3 regions of the Enterobacter sp. K510 genome follow, and region 3 is predicted to be linked to each of the others. Evidence: predicted binding sites of a transcription regulator. Region 3 holds the regulator's gene; each other region holds the start of a gene.
The links. Region 3 encodes PurR, which represses purine synthesis genes. Its sites were predicted from a motif close to CANGCAAACGTTTGCNTG; they were not measured.
Positions count from the first base shown of each region.

Region 1: a site for PurR is predicted at 2,730-2,747, ahead of pyrC (dihydroorotase). Genes of this name have one in related genera too.
Region 2: a site for PurR is predicted at 2,825-2,842, ahead of purM (phosphoribosylformylglycinamidine cyclo-ligase). Genes of this name have one in related genera too.

Region 1 covers NZ_JBNRLQ010000004.1:121,869-128,864, forward strand. Annotated here, with positions in the region: gene solA (N-methyl-L-tryptophan oxidase) at 1-640, opposite strand, end outside; gene bssS (biofilm formation regulator BssS) at 757-1,011, opposite strand; gene dinI (DNA damage-inducible protein I) at 1,297-1,542, opposite strand; gene pyrC (dihydroorotase) at 1,617-2,663, opposite strand; gene ACQUTD_RS08405 (lipoprotein) at 2,801-3,361, opposite strand; gene grxB (glutaredoxin 2) at 3,488-4,135, opposite strand; gene mdtH (multidrug efflux MFS transporter MdtH) at 4,200-5,408, opposite strand; gene rimJ (ribosomal protein S5-alanine N-acetyltransferase) at 5,641-6,225, shown strand; gene ACQUTD_RS08425 (Gfo/Idh/MocA family protein) at 6,302-6,996, shown strand, end outside.
Region 2 covers NZ_JBNRLQ010000008.1:115,631-122,626, reverse strand. Annotated here, with positions in the region: gene ACQUTD_RS15245 (DnaA inactivator Hda) at 1-562, opposite strand, end outside; gene uraA (uracil permease) at 658-1,947, opposite strand; gene upp (uracil phosphoribosyltransferase) at 2,044-2,670, opposite strand; gene purM (phosphoribosylformylglycinamidine cyclo-ligase) at 2,904-3,941, shown strand; gene purN (phosphoribosylglycinamide formyltransferase) at 3,941-4,579, shown strand; gene ACQUTD_RS15220 (hypothetical protein) at 4,719-5,942, shown strand; gene ACQUTD_RS15215 (glycosyl hydrolase family 28 protein) at 5,946-6,996, opposite strand, start outside.
Region 3 covers NZ_JBNRLQ010000004.1:308,752-315,747, reverse strand. Annotated here, with positions in the region: gene ACQUTD_RS09340 (NlpC/P60 family protein) at 1-602, shown strand, start outside; gene ACQUTD_RS09335 (MFS transporter) at 657-1,823, opposite strand; gene cydH (cytochrome bd-I oxidase subunit CydH) at 1,996-2,088, opposite strand; gene purR (HTH-type transcriptional repressor PurR) at 2,383-3,408, shown strand; gene punR (DNA-binding transcriptional activator PunR) at 3,425-4,336, opposite strand; gene punC (purine nucleoside transporter PunC) at 4,450-5,634, shown strand; gene cfa (cyclopropane fatty acyl phospholipid synthase) at 5,935-6,996, shown strand, end outside.

The DNA.
Region 1 (6,996 bases), 190 kb from region 3:
GCTGCACCGGCAGGGAGGGGAGCAGCCGCGTGACCCAGGTGCCGGCGCTCACCAGCAGCTTCGCGCCGCTGTACTGGCCGTCGGCGGTGTCAATGGTGACGCCATCATCATGATGATGGATAGCGGTAACCGGGCAGTTAAACAGCTGGGCGCAGCCCGCTTCACGGGCGAGGCGGATCCAGGTTTTCACCGCCAGTTCGCTGCGCAGAAAGCCGGACTGTGATTCAAACAGACCGATATACCCTTCAGGGACGCGGATCTCCGGCCAGCGCGCCATCAGCGCTGCCGCATCGAGACGTTCGACGTCGAGATTAAATTCACGGGCGCTTTGCGCCACGTTTGCGAGGAAAGCGGAATCCGCAGGACCCAGGTTGATGACGCCGGTGCGTTCAAAGACCGCTTCACCGCTATCAGCGGCGAGCTCATCCCACAGGCTCTGGGCGCGCAGCACCAGCGGAACATATTTCTCGCCTTCACCATAGGCGTGGCGGATAAGGCGGGTGTCACCATGATGGCTGCCGTGCTGATGAGGCGGCAGCCAGGCGTCGGTCATCAGGACATTCAGCCCGGCGCGTGTGGCATAGTAGCCTGCCGCAGCCCCTACAGAGCCGCTGCCGACGATAATCAGGTCATATTTCATTACGCTCTCCTGGCAAATTCTTCAGGCAGGAGAGTAATTAACCTGTATGGGATATACAAGCCAGAAATAAATCAGGCACCCGAATGGGTGCCTGGAGGACAGAAGATACTCACGATCTAGTGTCTGCGATACTCATCTGCCTGATAGTCACCGGATTCGATCTTGGCGATCCCTGCTTCCAGAATCGAAATAAACTGACGGGCAACTTCAGTGGTGAGCCACAGCGTCTGGCCGACCTCAGTGTCATCACGGTCGGGCTGGCTTGGGGTCTGATAGTGCAAACGCAGCATCATGGCATCGTAACTGTCTACGGTGCTGATGTCCCACCCTACGAGCGGATGAGTTTGAATGACTTCATTATTTTTAACCATTTCAACCCCCATTTGCGTACGTGAATACAACGATTATTGAGGTTCAATGCGTGTTTTTCTGAAGCAGCTTAAGTATATCAATAATTAACGTGAATGCGTTAATTATTAGAACTATCGGCAATTCCGTCTTTTTATTTAAATTTTTTTGAAAGAAAGGGGCAGGAGATGCGGATTGTTTTTTCATCATCCCCTGATTTCAATCGGAAAGTGGCTGAAAAAAACAAAAAAAAGCCGGGGCGACCCGGCAAGAAGAACAATGAGGGTACTGCTTAGTGAGGTTGTAGTTTAATCCTGTCTGAACCAGTCATCGGCGCTTTCCCAGGTTTCCTGGAGAATTTCGCTGACGCGGTCTTTATCTTCTTTCGCTGCGCCGAACACCGTCAGGCTGTTGGCGGCGGCGAAACGTACTGAAACTTTGCCTTCGCTGTGCGGATAGTCATCACAGACGCGGCGGGAGAGTTCCTGAGCCAGCGCATCAATAGCGCCCGGCGGTAAGGCGGTGGTTCTGGCGATAGTCACTTCGATACGCATAGTTGCCCCCTGTATAATTTACTGGTTATTTATACAGTCATTACCCTGCATTTACAACAGGGGGCAGCGAATTTTTAACGCTTCACGCGCCAGCGCACGGTTTCTCCGGCGAGGAAGGGCACCAGGGTGTCATCGGTAAGGGCAATGCTTTCCGGCACCTGCTCCTCCTGACGCTCCAGCTCCACGAAACTCTCATTGACCGGCAGGCCGTAAAAACGCGGACCATTCAGCGAGCAGAAGGCTTCGAAGTGCGCAAGCGCCCCCATCTCCTCAAACACCGTGGCATAGCTTGCCAGCGCCGTCGGCGCGTTAAAGCAGCCTGCACAACCACAGCTTGCTTCTTTACGATGACGGGCATGGGGGGCCGAGTCGGTGCCAAGGAAAGCGCGCGTAAAACCGCTGGCGACCAGTTCACGCAACGCCTGCTGGTGGATATTACGCTTTAGGATCGGCAGGCAGTACAGGTGCGGGCGCACGCCGCCCACCAGCATATGGTTGCGGTTAAACATCAAGTGCTGTGGGGTAATGGTGGCGGCCAGCAGCTCATTGCCGTCGCGCACATAGTCGGCGGCATCTTTGGTGGTGATGTGTTCAAACACCACTTTCAGACCCGGCAGACGCTGACGCAGCGGCTCCATCACGGTGTCGATAAAGCGCGCTTCCCGATCAAAAATATCAATATCCGCGTGCGTGACTTCACCGTGCACCAGCAGCGGCATGCCCAGTTTTTCCATGCGCGTCAGCACCGGCATAATGGCGTCAATGCTGGTCACGCCGTGGCTGGAGTTGGTGGTGGCGTTAGCCGGGTAAAGCTTGGCGGCGGTAAACACCTTTTCGTTAAAGCCGCGCTCGATTTCGTCCGGATCCAGCGTATCGGTCAGATAGCAGGTCATTAATGGCGTGAAATCATGTCCGGCGGGGACGGCGTCGAGAATGCGCTGGCGATAGGCGATGGCGGCATCAACGGTAGTGATGGGCGGCACCAGGTTCGGCATGATGATCGCCCGGCCATACAGCTCACTGGTGTAGGGCACGACCGTTTTCAGCATATCGCCGTCACGAAGATGAATGTGCCAGTCGTCTGGGCGGCGGATTTTCAAAACCTGGGGTTGTGCTGTCATGAGTGCGCTCCGGCTTGCGTGGTAATCAGTCAGTGATGGCTGGTTTTATGCCGGGCACAAAGGATAGGCGTAAACGTTTTCGTTTGCATCCCTTTTCCGCACAGGACGCATAAAAAAGGGCGCCTGGCGCCCCTGGGTTAGTCAGTAAAAGGGATGACGATTTCGCCGGGTTTGACTTCAAGCCCTTTCGCGAATTTCTTCGCCAGCGCTTCCCCCTGGCTGCTATCTTCCCTCAGCACATAGGCGGGTTGCTGGTTAAAGTAGTTACGCAGCGACTGGTTAAGATAGGGCATCAGCGTCTGAATGACGCTCTGCATTTTCTGCGGCGTGACGGTGGCATCCACCACTTCCATCTCCTGCAGGTAGATTTCGCCTTTCTCTTTATTAAAAACCGGCAGCGCTTTCAGCTTCAGCGCAATGGTGGCTTTCTGGCTGCCGAAAAGGGAATTCATATCCAGATTCGCATCGCCGGTAAGGGTGACTTTATTGGGCTCTTCGCGGCCAATCGCGCTGCTCAGATTACGCAGCACAATGTGCGCGTCCGCCACGCCCGGCACGCCAATATCGCGGGAGAAATCGTTACGCTTTTGCAGCGCCTGATTAATTTCCTGCTCACTTACGGTGTACTGAGTTAACGGATTACACCCGGCGAGTAAACCACTCACAATCAGCGTGGCGGCTAAGACTATCTTCTTCATCGGTTTCCTCAACATGACACCTTTATGCCAATCGTGACATAAAGGAGCATCCCGCACCAGTGCAGCATATGCCAGCAGAAAACACCGAAAAGAGTGACGGGCGCTTTCGCACCCGTCCCGTTACGCTCAGATTGCCATGGATGAGAGCAGATTAATTTGCGTCTGTTTGGCCATATTATCGCGGTAATCCGCCACGCGGGTCGGCCAGGTGATGCCTGACACCAGCGTCAGGTTACGCAGCAGCGGGAAGAGATGAATGTCATCTTCAGAGAGTTCGCCATTAACGGCGTTAGGCTTGACGATGAGCTTATCCAGCGCCCGCAGGTCGTCGCTGATGTTCTTAACCAGCCCGGCGGAGTGGGCGAGGTGCTCCGCAAAATCGCCGATAGCCGCCTCCTTTTTCGCCACAAAATACGCGCGCGCTTCCGGCGTGGCGAACTCATCAAAGGGGGATTTGGCAAAGCGCGGGATCAGCAGGCGATTCACATAGCCATTCACCTTGCGCAGCCAGTCGGCAATAGCCGGGTTTTGCGCGCCGGTGAGCAGCGGCTGATGGTCAAGCTGATCAACATAGTGGACGATATCCATGCTTTCCGGCAGATAGCGGCTGTCGTCCTTTTGCAGGATCGGCGCCATCTTCTGACCAATCATACGCACCGGCGTGGCTTCGTCATCGTTGAGTAACACGTTCAGTTCGACGGGGAGATTCTTCAGGCCGAAAATCATGCGGGCTTTAAGACAGAACGGACAGTGATCGTAGATATAGAGCTTCACGTTTCTCCTCCAGATGATTGTGGTTCTCACTTTCAGTATGGAAGAGAAAAATGCGGCTTTCAAATCAGATGCCTGGCTCCGGCACCTCTGTGCGGGCGCTTTTCTGGCTGAACTGCCACCACAAGGCAACGAAGGTGGCAAGACCGATTAGCCCCAGCATCAGCCAGGGCAGCTCCGGTTGCGCCGACAGTTTTCCGGCGTCAAACAGCCAGCCGCCGCCCGCGTAACCCAGCGCACCGCCAAAAGCCAGCCCCAGTCGACTAAAGCCCATATAGCTGCCCCGCGCACGGGCGTCAGCCAGATCCGCCCCCAGGGTTTCCCGCGCCGGTTCGGCGATAATCGCGCCGAGATAAAACAGACAAATCAGCATAAACAGCTGTTGCAGCGACCCGACCATACCTACCGGCAACAGGCTGAGCGACATCAGCAGCAACCCGGCCATCAGGCGGTGCTCAAGGCGAAAACGTTTCTCGCTCCAGCGGGCGATGGGATAGAGCAGGGTCAGCGACAAACAGGCTTCAATGGCGTACATCCATTTCACCGCGGCAGGGGATCCGGCGATATCGTTGACCATAATCGGCAGCATCAGCATCACCTGAACCGCCAGAATGTAATAACCTGTCAGCGTCAGCACGTAGGTCACAAAGCGTTTATCGCGCAGCACCCGCTGTAGCCCTTCACGCACCGGCGTTTTAACCGTCGACAGCTTCCACGCCGGTAACAGCCAGGCGTTAAAGCCCGCGCAGAGGATAAACAGCACCGCGCCGGTGGCGCACACCAGGCGAAAATCGTACTGCAACAGCCAGCTTCCCAGCAGCGCGCCAATCACCGCCCCGGCGCTGTCCTGCATCATCAGCAGCGAGAAAAAGCGGCCGCGCTGCCGGGGACGCACCAGTTTGACCACCAGCGCCGAGCGCGGCGGATCGAACAGCGTTCCGCCAAGCCCGGAAAGAATGCAGGAAAACCACAGCAGCCAGGGTTCATGCGCCACCGCCATGGCGGCAAATCCGGCGGCGCGCAGCAGCATACCGGTAACGATCATCGGCTTGGCGCCAAAGCGATCCGCCACCGCGCCGCCGAAAATCCCCAGCCCCTGCTGGACAAACTGACGCAGACCGAGGGCAATACCAACCATCAGCGCCGCCCAGCCAAGCTGATCGACAAAACGAATAGAGATAAGCGGGAAGACGACAAAGAAGCCCAGCACCACCAGCATATTGTCGATCAGCAGGAAATATTTACCCAGGCTCCGTGCCTGCGATACGCGGGACATCTCCCCTCCGGGGAACAAAAAATCACCTGCTTATTCTGCGGGGTGACGCGGCATTTTCCCACCCGCCGCGGCGACAATATTTTTTCATCAAACCACCGCTTTGATTGATGACCTTCATCGAAACTCCATTCCGGCGCAGAAAATGGTATGTTGCTGTTTTCACAGACCGGCATTGCGCAGGTATAGTTAAGGAAAAGGGGTAACAAGACGTGAGCGGAAGGAGTGGTTATTGATGTTTGGCTATCGCAGTAACGTACCTAAAGCACGCCTGACCACCGATCGCCTGGTAGTGCGTCTGGTGCATGAGCGTGATGCCTGGCGGCTGGCCGATTATTACGCAGAAAATCGCCAGTTTCTGAAACCCTGGGAGCCGATCCGCGATGACAGCCATTGTTATCCTTCCGGCTGGCAGGCCCGCCTCGGCATGATCAACGAATTCCATAAACAGGGCAGCGCTTTTTACTTTGCGCTGCTCGATCCCGCAGAAAAAGAGATCATCGGCGTGGCGAACTTTTCCAACGTCGTACGCGGATCTTTTCACGCCTGCTACCTTGGCTACTCTATTGGTCAGAAATGGCAGGGGCAGGGGTTAATGTTTGAAGCCTTAAGCGCGGCGATCCGCTATATGCAGCGCACGCAGCATATGCACCGCATTATGGCCAACTACATGCCGCACAATAAACGCAGCGGCGATTTGCTGGCGCGTCTCGGTTTTGAAAAGGAAGGCTACGCCAAAGCTTATCTGCTGATTGACGGTCAGTGGCGCGATCACGTGCTGACGGCGTTAACGGCCACCGACTGGACCGCAGGGCGTTGACGATTATGCATCATCTGCTGAACAACGAGGCCGCTTTAGCCTCCGTATCCATTACTCACACAGACGGGAGAATGAAGTGAGCCGATTACGAATTGGTGTGGTAGGGCTTGGCGGCATCGCGCAAAAAGCCTGGCTGCCGGTACTGGCGGCGGCAACGGACTGGACGCTACAGGCTGCCTGGTCGCCGACGCGGGAAAAAGCGCTGCCGGTATGTGAAAGCTGGCGTCTGCCCTATGCCGACTCGCTGGCGCATCTTGCCAGCCAGTGCGATGCGGTCTTTGTGCATACCTCGACCGCATCGCATTATGCCGTGGTCAGCGAGTTGTTAAATGCCGGGGTGCACGTCTGCGTCGATAAGCCGCTGGCGGATAATCTGGCGGATGCCGAGCGGCTGGTGGAGCTGGCGGCGCGTAAAAAACTGACGCTGATGGTCGGCTTTAATCGCCGCTTTGCGCCCCTGTACCGCGATCTGAAAACCCGGCTGGAAAAAGGGGCGTCGCTGCGCATGGACAAGCATCGCAGCGACAGCGTCGGCCCGCACGATCTGCGCTTTACGCTGCTTGATGATTATCTCCATGTGGTGGACACCGCCCTCTGGCTGGCAGGCGGCCCGGCGCAGTTGCAGGGCGGCGTGCTGCACACCAATGACGAAGGGCAGATGTGCTACGCCGAACATCACTTCAGCAGCGATCTGTTGCAGATCACCACCAGCATGCACCGCCGCGCTGGCAGTCAGCGCGAGTGGGTACAGGCGGTGACCGACGGCGGCCT
Region 2 (6,996 bases), on a different contig from region 3:
CTTCCGGCAACTCAAATCCCCGCAGGCGTGCACGCAGTTGCAGCGCCTGCACTTTATCTTCGTCAGACAGCGGCTGCAGCTTATAGATTTGCCCCCAGTCGAGGCGTGAAGCCAAATCAGCTAATCGCAGATTCAGCTGGCGCGGGGGACGATCGCCTGTGATCAATAGCCGCGTTTTGCCTGATTCAAGGATGCGATTGTAGAGATCAAAGATCGCCATCTCCCACTCCTCATCCCCGGCGATGCATTCGATATTATCGATACACACCAGCGAAAGTTGCTCCATGCCGTCCAGCACTTCCGGCACAAACCAGGTGCGCTTATCCAGCGGCACGTAGCCCACCGCATCACCGCGGGCAGAGAGTTCCGCGCAGGCGGCGTGCAGCAGATGGCTGCGTCCCGCGCCTTCGCGTGACCAGAAATAGATGTATCCACTGTGATCCTGGCGCAAAACGTTTTGCACGGCGGCCAGTAAAGAAGGGTTATCGCCCGGCCAGAAACTGGCAAAGGTTTCGTCGTCAGGTAAATACAATGGCAGAGAGAGCTGCGCCGGTGTGTTCAGAGGGACCTCAACAGGGCTTACAGAAAACGCACTGAGTCTATCATAAAATTGCGCTGCGTTTGAACCGGGCATCACGCCCGGCTCAAACTCGTCGATCACTTCAGGCTGCTATCGCTGTCAGGCGCATCCAGCACCACTTCTTCCGGACGCAGCACGTTGATCAGCTTAAAGATCAGCGCCAGACCCACACCTACGATGGTCGCCAGCGCCATGCCTTTCAGTTCTGCGGCGCCAATGTGCACTTTCGCGCCGCTGACGCCAATGATCAGGATCACCGAGGTCAGGATCAGGTTTTGCGCTTTGCTGTAATCCACTTTGGATTCAATCAGCACGCGAATACCGGAGGCACCGATCACCCCGTACAGCAGCAGGGAAACGCCGCCCATTACCGGCACCGGAATGATCTGGATCGCCGCCGCCAGTTTACCCACACAGGAAAGCAGAATGGCAATGATGGCCGCGCCGCCGATAACCCAGGTACTGTAGACGCGGGTGATCGCCATGACACCGATGTTTTCGCCGTAGGTAGTGTTCGGCGTCGAGCCAAAGAAACCGGAAATAATGGTGGAAAAACCGTTAGCAAACATCGAACGGTGCAGGCCCGGATCGCGGATCAAATCGCGCTTGACGATATTCGCCGTTACCACCAGGTGCCCGACGTGCTCGGCAATCACCACCAGCGCAGCCGGCAGAATGGTGAAGATGGCAAACCACTCAAAGCGCGGCGTGTAGAAGGTCGGCAGCGCAAACCAGTGGGCTTCGGCGATGGGCGTGGTATCCACCACCCCCATGACGAACGACAGTGCATATCCCGCCAGCACGCCGATCAGGATCGGGATGATCGCCATAAAGCCGCGGAACAGTACCGAACCGAAGACCGTCACGCCCAGCGTCACCAGCGCGATAACCACCGTTTTAGTATCCGCCGACTGCCCTTCTGGCGGCAGCAGACCGGCCATATTTGCCGCCACCCCGGCCAGCTCCAGGCCGATGACGGCAACGATTGCGCCCATCGCCGCAGGCGGGAACATCACGTCCAGCCAGCCGGTACCGGCTTTTTTCACGATAAAAGAGACGATGCAGAACAGCACGCCGCACATAATGAAGCCGCCGAGCGCCACTTCATACCCCAGCGGCAGCAGCAGCAGCACCGGGGAAATAAACGCAAAGCTTGAACCCAGATAAGCCGGAATTTTCCCTTTACAGATAAAGAGATAAAGCAGCGTCCCGATCCCATTAAACAGCAGCACGGTGGCCGGGTTAATGTGAAACAGGACTGGCACCAGCACGGTTGCGCCAAACATGGCGAACAGGTGCTGCAAACTAAGCGGGATTGTCTGTAAAAGCGGCGGTCTTTCACTCACCCCGATAGCACGGCGCGTCATAGTGTTTTCCTCTGAGTTGTGTTTGTTATTAACGAATGGCTTCTTTTATTCAAAAAAAAGCCGACTATCGAAGTCGGCTGTTTTTTATTTATTCAATTATTTGGTTCCGAAAATCTTATCGCCGGCATCGCCGAGCCCCGGAATGATGTATCCGTGCTCGTTAAGGCCCTGGTCGATCGACGCGGTGTACAGTTCCACGTCCGGGTGCGCTTTCTCCAGCGCCGCAATACCTTCAGGAGCGGCAACCAGCACCAGCACTTTAATGCTGGAGCAGCCTGCTTTTTTCAACAGGTCGATGGTGGCAATCATCGAACCGCCGGTTGCCAGCATCGGGTCAACCACCAGCGCCATGCGCTCGTCGATATTGGAAACCAGTTTCTGGAAGTACGGCACCGGTTCCAGCGTCTCTTCGTCGCGGTAGACCCCGACCACGCTGATGCGCGCGCTCGGCACGTTTTCCAGAACGCCTTCCATCATGCCCAGACCGGCGCGCAGGATGGGCACCACGGTGATTTTCTTACCTTTGATCTGTTCGATTTCCACCGGGCCGTTCCAGCCTTCGATGGTCACTTTTTCTGTAGCGAGGTCGGCGGTCGCGACGTAGGTCAGCAGACTACCCACTTCCGAGGCGAGTTCACGAAAGCGTTTGGTGCTGATGTCATTCTCACGCATCAGTCCCAGCTTATGTTTGACGAGTGGGTGTTTCACTTCCACGATCTTCATACTCTTCTCCTTCCCCAGACAGTTAGCAGCCACAAAAAAAATCGCCGGATTATACCGCTTTTTGTCCGCGGCGCTACAGGTAGTGTGTTGATCCCGATCAATCATAGCGGAAATGAGCCTGACTGAATAATCGCGCCTGCCCCCTAACAATGCACTCGCAAACGTTTGCCTGGGCTGTTAGAATTGCGCCGAAATTTATTTCTACCGCAAGTAAACGCGTGGGGACAGAAGCAGTGACCGATAAAACCTCTCTCAGCTACAAAGATGCCGGTGTTGATATTGACGCGGGTAATGCCCTGGTTGACCGTATCAAAGGCGTGGTGAAGAAAACCCGTCGCCCGGAAGTCATGGGTGGACTGGGTGGCTTCGGCGCGCTGTGCGCATTGCCGCAAAAATATCGTGAGCCAGTGCTGGTTTCCGGCACTGACGGCGTGGGCACCAAACTGCGTCTGGCGATGGATCTGAAACGCCACGACACCATCGGCATCGATCTGGTCGCCATGTGCGTGAACGACCTGGTGGTCCAGGGCGCGGAGCCGCTGTTTTTCCTTGACTATTACGCCACCGGTAAACTGGACGTGGATACCGCCTCAAGCGTGATCAGCGGTATCGCCGAAGGCTGTCTGCAATCGGGCTGTGCGCTGGTCGGCGGTGAAACGGCAGAAATGCCGGGCATGTACCACGGCGAAGATTATGACGTCGCCGGTTTCTGCGTCGGTGTGGTAGAAAAATCAGAAATCATTGATGGTTCAAAAGTGGCCGACGGCGATGTGCTGATTGCGCTGGCCTCAAGCGGCCCGCACTCAAACGGTTATTCGCTGGTGCGCAAAATTCTGGAAGTCAGCGGCAGCGATGCGGAAACCACTGAGCTGGAAGGCAAACCGCTTGCCGATCACCTGCTGGCGCCGACACGCATCTATGTGAAGAACATTCTCGAACTGATTGAGCACGTCGACGTTCACGCTATCGCTCACCTGACCGGCGGCGGTTTCTGGGAAAACATTCCGCGCGTGCTGCCGGATAACACCCAGGCGGTGATCGACGAAGCGTCCTGGCAGTGGCCAGCCGTGTTCAACTGGCTGCAAACGGCCGGTAACGTCAGCCGCCATGAAATGTACCGCACCTTCAACTGCGGCGTGGGTATGCTGATCGCCCTGCCGGCAGCAGAAGCGGATAAAGCTATTGAGCTGATGAATGCCAAAGGCGAAACTGCCTGGAAAATCGGCGTTATCAAAGCCTCCGATTCCGCTGAACGCGTGGTCATTGCGTAATGAAAAATATCGTGGTGCTTATTTCCGGTAACGGCAGCAATTTGCAGGCCATTATCGATGCCTGTAAGCAGAAAAAAATTAACGCCACGATCCGTGCGGTTTTCAGTAATAAGGCCGACGCGTTCGGCCTTGAACGTGCGCGCGAAGCTGATATTCCTGCGCACGCCCTGACCGCCGATCTGTTTGCCAGCCGCGAGGCCTTTGACCATGAACTGATGCAGGAAATCGACGCCTACGCCCCGGATCTGGTGGTGCTGGCCGGTTACATGCGCATTCTCAGTCCCGCGTTTGTGGCGCACTTTGCCGGACGTCTGATCAACATTCACCCTTCCCTGCTGCCGAAATATCCGGGGCTGCATACCCATCGTCAGGCGCTGGAAAACGGCGATACGGAGCACGGCACCTCGGTGCATTTCGTAACGGATGAACTCGACGGCGGCCCGGTAATTCTGCAGGCCAAAGTGCCGATTTTTGAGGGCGATACCGAAGCGGACATTACTGACCGCGTACAGACTCAGGAACATGCGATCTATCCGCTGGTGGTGAGCTGGTTTACCGAAGGCCGCCTGGCGATGCGCGATAACCGCGCGTGGCTGGATGGCGTACCGCTTCCGCCGCAGGGCCATGCCTGCGACTGATCCATAAAACGCATCGCGGCATGAATTCCGCCCGCGATGCGCTTATTTTATTCACAGAATCAATAATAAATTCCAGTTTATTTTCACCTGCGCGGCGAGTAAAATTCGCGCTGGTTATTTATCTCTGGAGCAATGGATTATGCTCAAAAACTTTCGCTTTATTCTCGCCACCTGGATTTTACCTGCGCTGCTGTTGTTTTACGCCTGCGGTCAGTTCATTCATATAAATAAATCACATGATAAAGTCGTATCTATTTATCAGATTTATGAAACTTCTACTGAAATTATCAAATCCTATATCTCTCCGCCGTCAAAACCGGATAAAGAATACCTGCAACATAAAGCTAATGCCGAACTTTATGCCCAGTTCCCGCCGGAAATGTTCGCCTTTATGAAGGTGGTCACCGCCGAATGGTATTTGTCGATCTCAAGTATGGTATGCGCCCTGCTGTCGCTGTTTTGCGGCATTCTGGCCCAGCGCTTCTGCCTGCGCTGTCGGGATATGGTGGGCCACAGCGAGGAGGGCGACGTGAGCCTGTTTAACTGGTTTCGTAACCTGCTTGGCTGGACCAGCGCGGCACAACTGTTATTTCTGATCCTGGCGCTGTTAACCATTATTGTTTTCGATATGCTGTGGTTCTCTTATCAGGTTAAGAAAAACGAAAGCTGGGAGATGGTATATATCGTCGGCGAAACCCTGGCCGGATTTATTGGCGTGGTGCTGCTGTGTAATCTGGTGAAGGTTGCCGATTGTCTGCGCTTATTTACCATTCAGGCGCGGGTATTATGCGCTATTTCCCTCACCGAACAGGACGAGCCGCAATTATGGCAGTGGCTGCGTACGCTGTGTGCGGAACATGACGTCGCGCTGCCGGATAATATCGTGGTGGGCATGAACAGCCCGTATTACGCCACAACCGAAACCCTGCAAATAAAAGGCGGGCCGCGGCTGACGGGCGTCACCCTGCACCTGCCGCTGCGTCAGATCGCCACGGTGAATAAACGCCGACTCTCAGACGATGTACTGGCGGCGCTGGGCGATATTAAAATCATCTCCCCTTACGATGAACAGGATCTGCTGACGCCCTGGGCAAGCCTCGAACTGAACAGGCTGCACAGCGACGATCGGCTGAAACGTCATCCACTGTCCGACGCGCTGCTCAACCCGGCGCTGACGTTGTGCGGGCTGTTCCTCGGGCCGTTCAGCCGGGCGATTAATGAAAACGTGCAGGGGCAGCTCTGGACGATCTCCTCGCTGACCATTAAAAACGACGCCGTACACGCCGCCGGGCTGTTCTCCAGCCTGCGCTATCTGGCGACACGGCTGGCGCAACAGTTGCCGCAGAGCGGCATCAGCGCCTGAGGATCACTCATCGACGGTGACGCCTTCACAGGCGTCCAGCCACAGGTGCTGCGGGCACCAGCCATCCGGTAGCGGCTGCGGGCGCAGGAAGTCGCAAAAACGTACCCGCAGCGCCACCACGCCGCGGGCATAAAGCGCGGGCAGACCTGCCGGATAAGGTTCAACGCCCCAGATATGTTGCGTCAGGGGATCGCGCGCCCAGGCGTTATCTTTGCCGCTGCCGACAGGCGAGGCCGGGTTACAGGGCGGGCGAATATCATAAAAACCCTGTTCCGCGCTCTGGCTGAAGGTTTGACGCAGCTGCACATCGCTTACCAGGATATGATGAATTTTGCCGTACGGCTCGCTGTGAAAATTCACGGCCCCCTCGGCGCAGCCCGTCAGCCCGCGAAACTGGATCATGGCAACGTCGCCAGGTTCAATTGCCGGGTCGCGGTAACGCACCGAGATATAAAGCGGATCGGCTTTTCCCCAGTGACAGGGATGTGCCGTATGGCAGTCGAAAACAATATTGCTGAATATCATCCGCCGCAGATTGCCGCCGTCCCGCGAAACCAGGCCAATGCCCCGGTTTGACTGATAGATCACGCAGTTGCTCACCGTGACATCCTCAATATCAAAGGCGGTTTCCGTACCGATTTTTATCGCACAGCTTTTCGAGCGGATCAGGCAGTTGTTGATGACGATCTGGCTGGCAGGCTGCTGTAACGCAGGCGTGTGACGGGCGGTTTTCAGGCAGATGCCATCGTCCGCCGCGCTAAAATCGCAGTCTGAAATCTGTACCTGCTGGCAGCAGTCAATATCCAGCGCATCCGTATTCGCCAGACAAAGATCGTTACGCACCGTGACGCGCTGCACTTTTATCTGCTGGCAGGCGACGAGGTGAATAGTCCACATTGGCGCATCTTCAATGGTGAAATCCATCAGCCTGACCTGCTGACACCCTTCCATCACTATTATTCTGGGGCGCTGCGCCGCGGGCTGCCGGTAGCCCATTTCATCGGCGCTGGCCGCGAACCAGCTTGCGCTATTGCCGCAAATTTTCCCGTCGCCG
Region 3 (6,996 bases):
CCAGCAGAACAAAACGCGTCTCATCCGGTACTAAAACCAGCAGCCTCGCCTCACGCAAAAGCAAATCCAGCCCGGGGAAAATTGCCGCCGTTACCTTTACGGAAAAGTGCACCACCCGCAAAGGCCGCAAGCAGCACTGCGTGAAAGTGAAAAGCAGCAAGCCGGTTACCCTGGCAGACGCGCATAAAGTGCGCATTAAAAAGGCCCAGACGGCGGCGTTATCGACATTAATGAATCAGATCGGCAAACCCTATCACTGGGGCGGCACCTCGCCGCGTACCGGCTTCGATTGCAGCGGGCTGGTGTATTACGCCTATAAAGATCTGGTGAAGTTCCGCATCCCGCGCACCGCCAATGAAATGTATCACCTGCGTGATGCCTCGCCGGTCAACCCGGGCGAGCTGGAACGGGGCGATCTGGTGTTCTTCCGCACGCAGGGTCGCGGCACCGCCGATCACGTGGGCGTCTACGTTGGCAATGGCAAATTCATCCAGTCGCCGCGCAGTGGTCAGGATATTCAAATCACTTCCCTTAGCGAAGATTACTGGCAGCGTCATTATGTGGGCGCGCGCCGGGTGATGACGCCGAAAAACGTCCGCTAAAAAAAACACCCTGCCGGACTGCGCAGGGTGTTTTTCTTTTTTACTCAGTAACGATCAGTTCGCCACGCATTCCCGGCGGGCATCGGCGCGACCGGAAAACAGCACCAGCAGCAGCGCGAGCGCCGCAATAACAGCGCCCATCACCGGCACGACGGCGTAGCCTAATCCTGCGGAGATCACCGCGCCGCCTGCCGCCGCGCCCAGCGCATTGCCGAGGTTAAAAGCGCCGATATTCACGGACGAAGACAGCCCCGGCGCTTCATGAGCGACACGCATCACGCGCATCTGCAATGGCGGCACCACCGCGAACGTTGCGGCACCCCACACCACCATCGCCACGGCCGCGCCGATATCGCTTTTCACCAGCAGCGGGATCGCCAGCATGATCACCATCAGCAGCAACAGAAAGCCTTTCAGCGTGCCGCTGACGGAACGATCGGCAAACTTACCGCCCAGGTAATTGCCCAGCGAGAAGCCCACGCCGATCAGCACCAGCATCGCGGTGACAAAGAACGGCGTCGCGTGATTAAGCTCCTGCAACACCGGCGAGATGTAGGTATAGAGAGTGAACATCGCCCCGGCGCCCAGCACGGTGGTCAGCAGCGCCGATAAAACCTGCGGGCGCATCAGCACCGCCAGCTCCTGGCGCACATCCGGACGCACGCCCGCGCTGCCCTTCGGCAGGGAGAAGAACAGGCTTAACATCGACACCACGCCAAGACCTGCGGTGGCGAGGAAGGACATCCGCCAGCCGATGGTTTCCCCAAGCCAGGTGGCCGCAGGAACGCCGCCGATATTGGCGATGGTCAGTCCCATAAACATGGTCGCCACGGCGCTGGCCTGTTTATGTTTCGGTACCACGCTTGCGGCCACCACTGACCCCAGGCCAAAGAAGGCGCCGTGGTTAAGACTGGTGATAATGCGCGACAGCAGCAGCGTGGTGTAATCCGGTGCAATGGCCGACAGTACATTACCGAGGGTGAAAATCGCCATCAGGAAGATCAGCGCGTTACGGCGGGCGCGGTGCGACAGCAGCAGCGTCATCAGGGGGGCGCCCACCATCACGCCGATCGCATAGGCGCTGATCAGCATGCCGGCGGCAGGGATCGAGACGTCAACGCCACGGGCGATTACCGGCAGCAATCCCATGGGTGAAAATTCAGTTGTACCTATCCCAAAAGCCCCGATTGCCAGTGACAGCAGGGGAAAATTTATCTTCATTATTACATGACTCCAGTAATGCGATGGCGTACAGAGCGCCTCGCGGTGAAGTCAAAAGCATGACATTAATCACAAAAAAACAGAAGTTAATGAAGTGACAAAAGATTATTGCAAATTTGATAACAATCGGCGGGAATGAAAAAGAGAGGGAGAGCGCTCTCCCTGCTCTGGATCAATTAAAAGCGGCAGTCATTGCGCCAGCAACGATCAGGCTGAGCACGATTACGGTAGTAAACAGCGAATACTTCAGATTGCTATCCATCATTTTTTCTCCTTTGTTAACCCCCACAAAAAGTGAGATTGCTCATTTTTGCACAGTTAAACGCAAAAATCTTCTCTGTTTTAGATTGATAACCATTTTTAGGCTTCCCCTTTTCATCAAGATCAGCCAGAATTCCACGCTAAATTTATTCGCGTACCGGCCACTGACCCCTCCTGACGTCCTGTGTTGTTTTCCCGGCGTATCGCAACCTGAAAATGTTGCGCGAAGGGTTTTTTAAGGCAAACGTTTACCTGTAGCAGTATCAGGAGCTTAAGATATGGTCTGGAGTGAGATCTAATGGCAACAATTAAAGATGTAGCGAAACGCGCAAACGTTTCCACTACAACCGTATCACATGTTATTAACAAAACCCGTTTTGTTGCGGAAGAAACGCGCAACGCGGTGTGGGCAGCTATCAAAGAGCTGCATTATTCCCCGAGCGCGGTGGCGCGCAGTCTGAAGGTTAACCATACCAAGTCGATTGGCTTGCTGGCGACCAGCAGCGAAGCGCCCTACTTTGCCGAAATCATTGAAGCTGTTGAGAAAAACTGCTTCCAGAAGGGCTATACCCTGATCCTCGGCAACGCCTGGAACAATCTTGAAAAGCAGCGCGCTTATCTGTCGATGATGGCGCAAAAGCGCGTCGACGGCCTGATGGTGATGTGTTCTGAATACCCGGACCCGCTGTTGCGCATGCTGGAAGAGTACCGTCATATCCCGATGGTGGTGATGGACTGGGGCGAAGCGAAAGCGGACTTTACCGATTCGGTGATCGATAACGCCTTTGAAGGCGGCTATATGGCGGGCCGGTATCTGATCGAACGCGGCCACCGTGAAATCGGCGTCATTCCGGGCCCGCTTGAGCGTAACACCGGCGCGGGCCGTCTGGCGGGCTTTATGAAAGCGATGGAAGAAGCGCTGATTAAGGTGCCGGAAAACTGGATCGTGCAGGGCGACTTTGAGCCGGAATCCGGCTACCGCGCCATGCAGCAGATCCTCTCCCAGCCGCATCGTCCGACCGCAGTCTTCTGCGGCGGCGACGTGATGGCGATGGGCGCGCTCTGCGGGGCTGATGAAATGGGTCTGCGCGTGCCGCAGGACGTGTCGCTGATTGGTTATGACAACGTGCGCAACGCCCGTTTCTTCACCCCGGCGCTGACCACCATTCACCAGCCGAAAGACTCGCTGGGCGAAACGGCCTTCAATATGCTGATGGACAGGATCGTCAGCAAGCGTGAAGAGTCGCAATCCATTGAGGTGCACCCGCGTCTCATCGAACGCCGCTCGGTCGCCGACGGCCCGTTCCGCGACTATCGCCGCTAAGCCTGCCGGGAGCCAGTCACTCTGGCTCCCGCAACCACTCTTTATTCAGCGTCTCGCTGTCTCCTAAATAATCCAGCAGCCAGCTTAAGGCGGGCGAATTATCCTTTTGCTGCCACGTCAGGCAACAGGCGGCATCCGGGAAGGGATTTTCAAGCGGCAGCGCCACCCACTCTCCGCGATCAAGCCAGGGCCTGGCAAAATGCGCCGGTACCATGCCGATACACAATCCCGCCGACAAACAGGCCGCCGAGGATTCCCAATCGGGCGCGATGATGCGCCGCTGGTTATCCAGCAGCCAGGTAATACGCTTGGGCAGCGAGCGGGAGGTGTCCTCGCGCACCAGCGACGGCCAGTTGCGCAAGGTGTCATCGCTCAGCGGCCCGTCCATCGCCGCCAGCGGGTGTTCACGGGATACCACGCACTTCCAGCTCAATTTCCCCATATCCCGGAAGGCGTAGCGCCCGCCCACCGGCACCGCCTGGGTCGCGCCAATCGCCAGTTCCACGCGGCCATCCGCCAGCGCGTCCCACACGCCGTTGAATACTTCCTGAAAGACGATCAGCTCCACATCCTGAAAGTGGCGGTAGAAATCGACGATCATTTGCCTGCTACGTTCGGGCTTAACGATATTGTCCACCGCGATGGATAACTGCCCCCGCCAGCCGTTGGCGATCTGCTGACACTGCTGACGGGTGATCTGCATTTTTTTGATAACAGATCGCCCTTCCTTTAAAAACCAGCGTCCGGCGGGAGTAAGCACCACGTCACGGTGACGGCGCTCGAACAGTGGCACCGCCAGCCACTCTTCCAGCTGCCGCACCGTATAGCTCACCGCCGATGGGACCCGGTGGAGTTCCTGCGCGGCGGCGCTGAAGCTGCCGGTTCGTGCCACCGCATCAACCACTTCCAGTGAATATTCTGACCACATGTTCTGCCTGCAAATTTTTTGAATGCAATGTGCAAATATTAGCGTTTCACAACCGTCATTGCACTCCCTACACTCTGCCGCTCTGCTCACCTGCCAAAACAAGAGAACGTGACATGAAACCTGGAAAAGGATTTTTAGTCTGGCTGGCGGGGTTAAGCGTACTGGGCTTTCTGGCTACAGATATGTATTTACCCGCCTTCGCCGTTATTCAGAATGATCTTCAAACCCCGGCGGCTGCTGTCAGCGCCAGCCTGAGTCTGTTTTTAGCCGGATTTGCGGTTGCGCAACTGGCGTGGGGTCCGCTGTCCGATACTTATGGTCGCCGCCCGGTGCTGTTAAGCGGTCTGGCGCTCTTTGCCGTCGGCTGTCTGGGCATGCTGTGGGTGCGCGACGCCACCTGGCTGCTGGTGCTGCGTTTTATCCAGGCGATCGGCGTCTGCGCCGCCGCCGTCACCTGGCAGGCGCTGGTGACGGATCACTATCCGGCACACCGCACTAATCGTATCTTCGCCACCATTATGCCGCTGGTGGGTCTCTCTCCGGCCCTTGCGCCGCTGCTGGGCAGCTGGATCCTCGCGCATTTTTCCTGGCAAATGATTTTTATGACGCTGTTTGTCATTACGCTGGTGCTGATGCTGCCCGCGCTGCGCCTGAAGCCGGTGGTAAAAAAAACCACCAGCAGCGACGTGCCGCTGACCTTTGCCACCCTGCTCCGTTCCCGGGATTACCGCGGTAACGTGCTGATCTACGCCGCCTGCTCCGCCAGCTTCTTCGCCTGGCTGACCGGCTCGCCCTTTATCCTCAGCGAAATGGGCTACGGCCCGGCGGCCATTGGCCTGAGCTATGTGCCGCAAACCATCGCCTTTCTGATCGGCGGCTATGGATGCCGCGCAGCGCTGCAAAAGTGGCAGGGTAAAAAGTTACTGCCGTGGCTGCTGGTGTTCTACGGTCTGAGCGTGGCGGGTACCTGGATAGCCGGGCTGGTGGCGGGTCAATCCCTCACTGCGCTGCTGGTGCCCTTCTGCGTGATGGCAATGGCGAACGGCGCCATTTATCCCATTGTGGTGGCCCAGGCGCTGCGCCCGTTCCCGCAGGCGACCGGACGTGCGGCGGCGCTGCAAAATACCCTGCAACTGGGGCTCTGTTTCCTTGCCAGTCTGGTGGTGTCCGCGCTTATCGGCACGCCGCTGTTGACCACCACCAGCGTAATGCTGATCACCGTATTACTGGCCGCTGCCGGTTACCGGATGCAGCGTCATGGTGTAACAGACGCGGATGCTGAAACCGCCTCTGCATAGTTCACCGGGCAACTATGTTACAAACCAGTGATTAGGTTGCTAAGAATTTACTATTGTATCTGCCGGATCTGAGGCCTATACTCATTTCCGGCACATATAATTACGATAAATATTATGCAGTAACAGGCGCAGGATGACGCCTCTCTCACCACGGATGGCCTTTTCGGCAAGGGTAATCTCCCTTCCTCTGTTCTACGTCGGATTTCTGGCTCGCGGACCATTCCGTGAGATTTCTCACAAACCCTAAAAAGCGACTACGCTGTTTGAAGGTTCTGATCACATACAGGTGATGGAGAAGCTATGAGTTCATCGTGCATAGAAGACGTTAACATACGGGATGATGACTGGTTTCGTATCGTAAGCGAACTGCTTGGCCGGGCGGGGATCACAATCAACGGTTCGTCCCCGGCAGATATTCAGGTCAAAAATCCTCATTTTTTTAAACGCGTGCTGCAGGAAGGATCGCTGGGGCTGGGTGAAAGTTATATGGACGGCTGGTGGGATTGCGAACGGCTGGACATTTTCTTCAACAACGTCCTGCGTGCCGGTCTTGAAAACCAGCTCCCGCACCATCTCAAAGATACACTGCGTATAGCGGGCGCCAGATTATTTAATTTGCAGAGCAAGCGCCGGGCATGGATCGTCGGCAAAGAGCATTACGATTTGGGTAATGATCTGTTCAGCCGCATGCTGGATCCGCAAATGCAATACTCTTGCGCCTACTGGAAGGATGCCACGACGCTGGCAGACGCCCAGCTTGCCAAGCTAAAACTGATTTGCGAAAAGCTACAGCTCCAGCCCGGAATGCGTGTGCTCGACATCGGCTGTGGCTGGGGTGGGCTTGCGCAGTACATGGCGCAGCACTATGACGTCAGCGTGGTGGGCGTGACGATTTCTGCGGAACAGCAAAAAATGGCGCAGGAACGCTGTCAGGATCTCGATGTGACTATTTTGCTCCAGGATTATCGCGATCTTAACGAGCAGTTTGACCGCATCGTCTCTGTCGGCATGTTCGAACACGTTGGTCCTAAAAACTACGCCACCTATTTTGAGGTTGTCGATCGCAATCTGAAACCTGACGGCCTGTTTTTACTGCACACTATCGGCTCGAATAAAACCGACCACCACGTCGATCCCTGGATCAATAAGTACATCTTCCCTAACGGCTGCCTGCCGTCGGTGCGGCAGATCGCCACCGCCAGCGAGCCGCATTTTGTGATGGAAGACTGGCATAACTTCGGTTCGGATTATGATAAAACGCTGATGGCCTGGCACAGCCGTTTTCAGGCCGCCTGGCCGGAGATTGCCGGCAATTATTCTGATCGTTTCAGAAGGATGTTCAGCTACTATCTCAATGCCTGT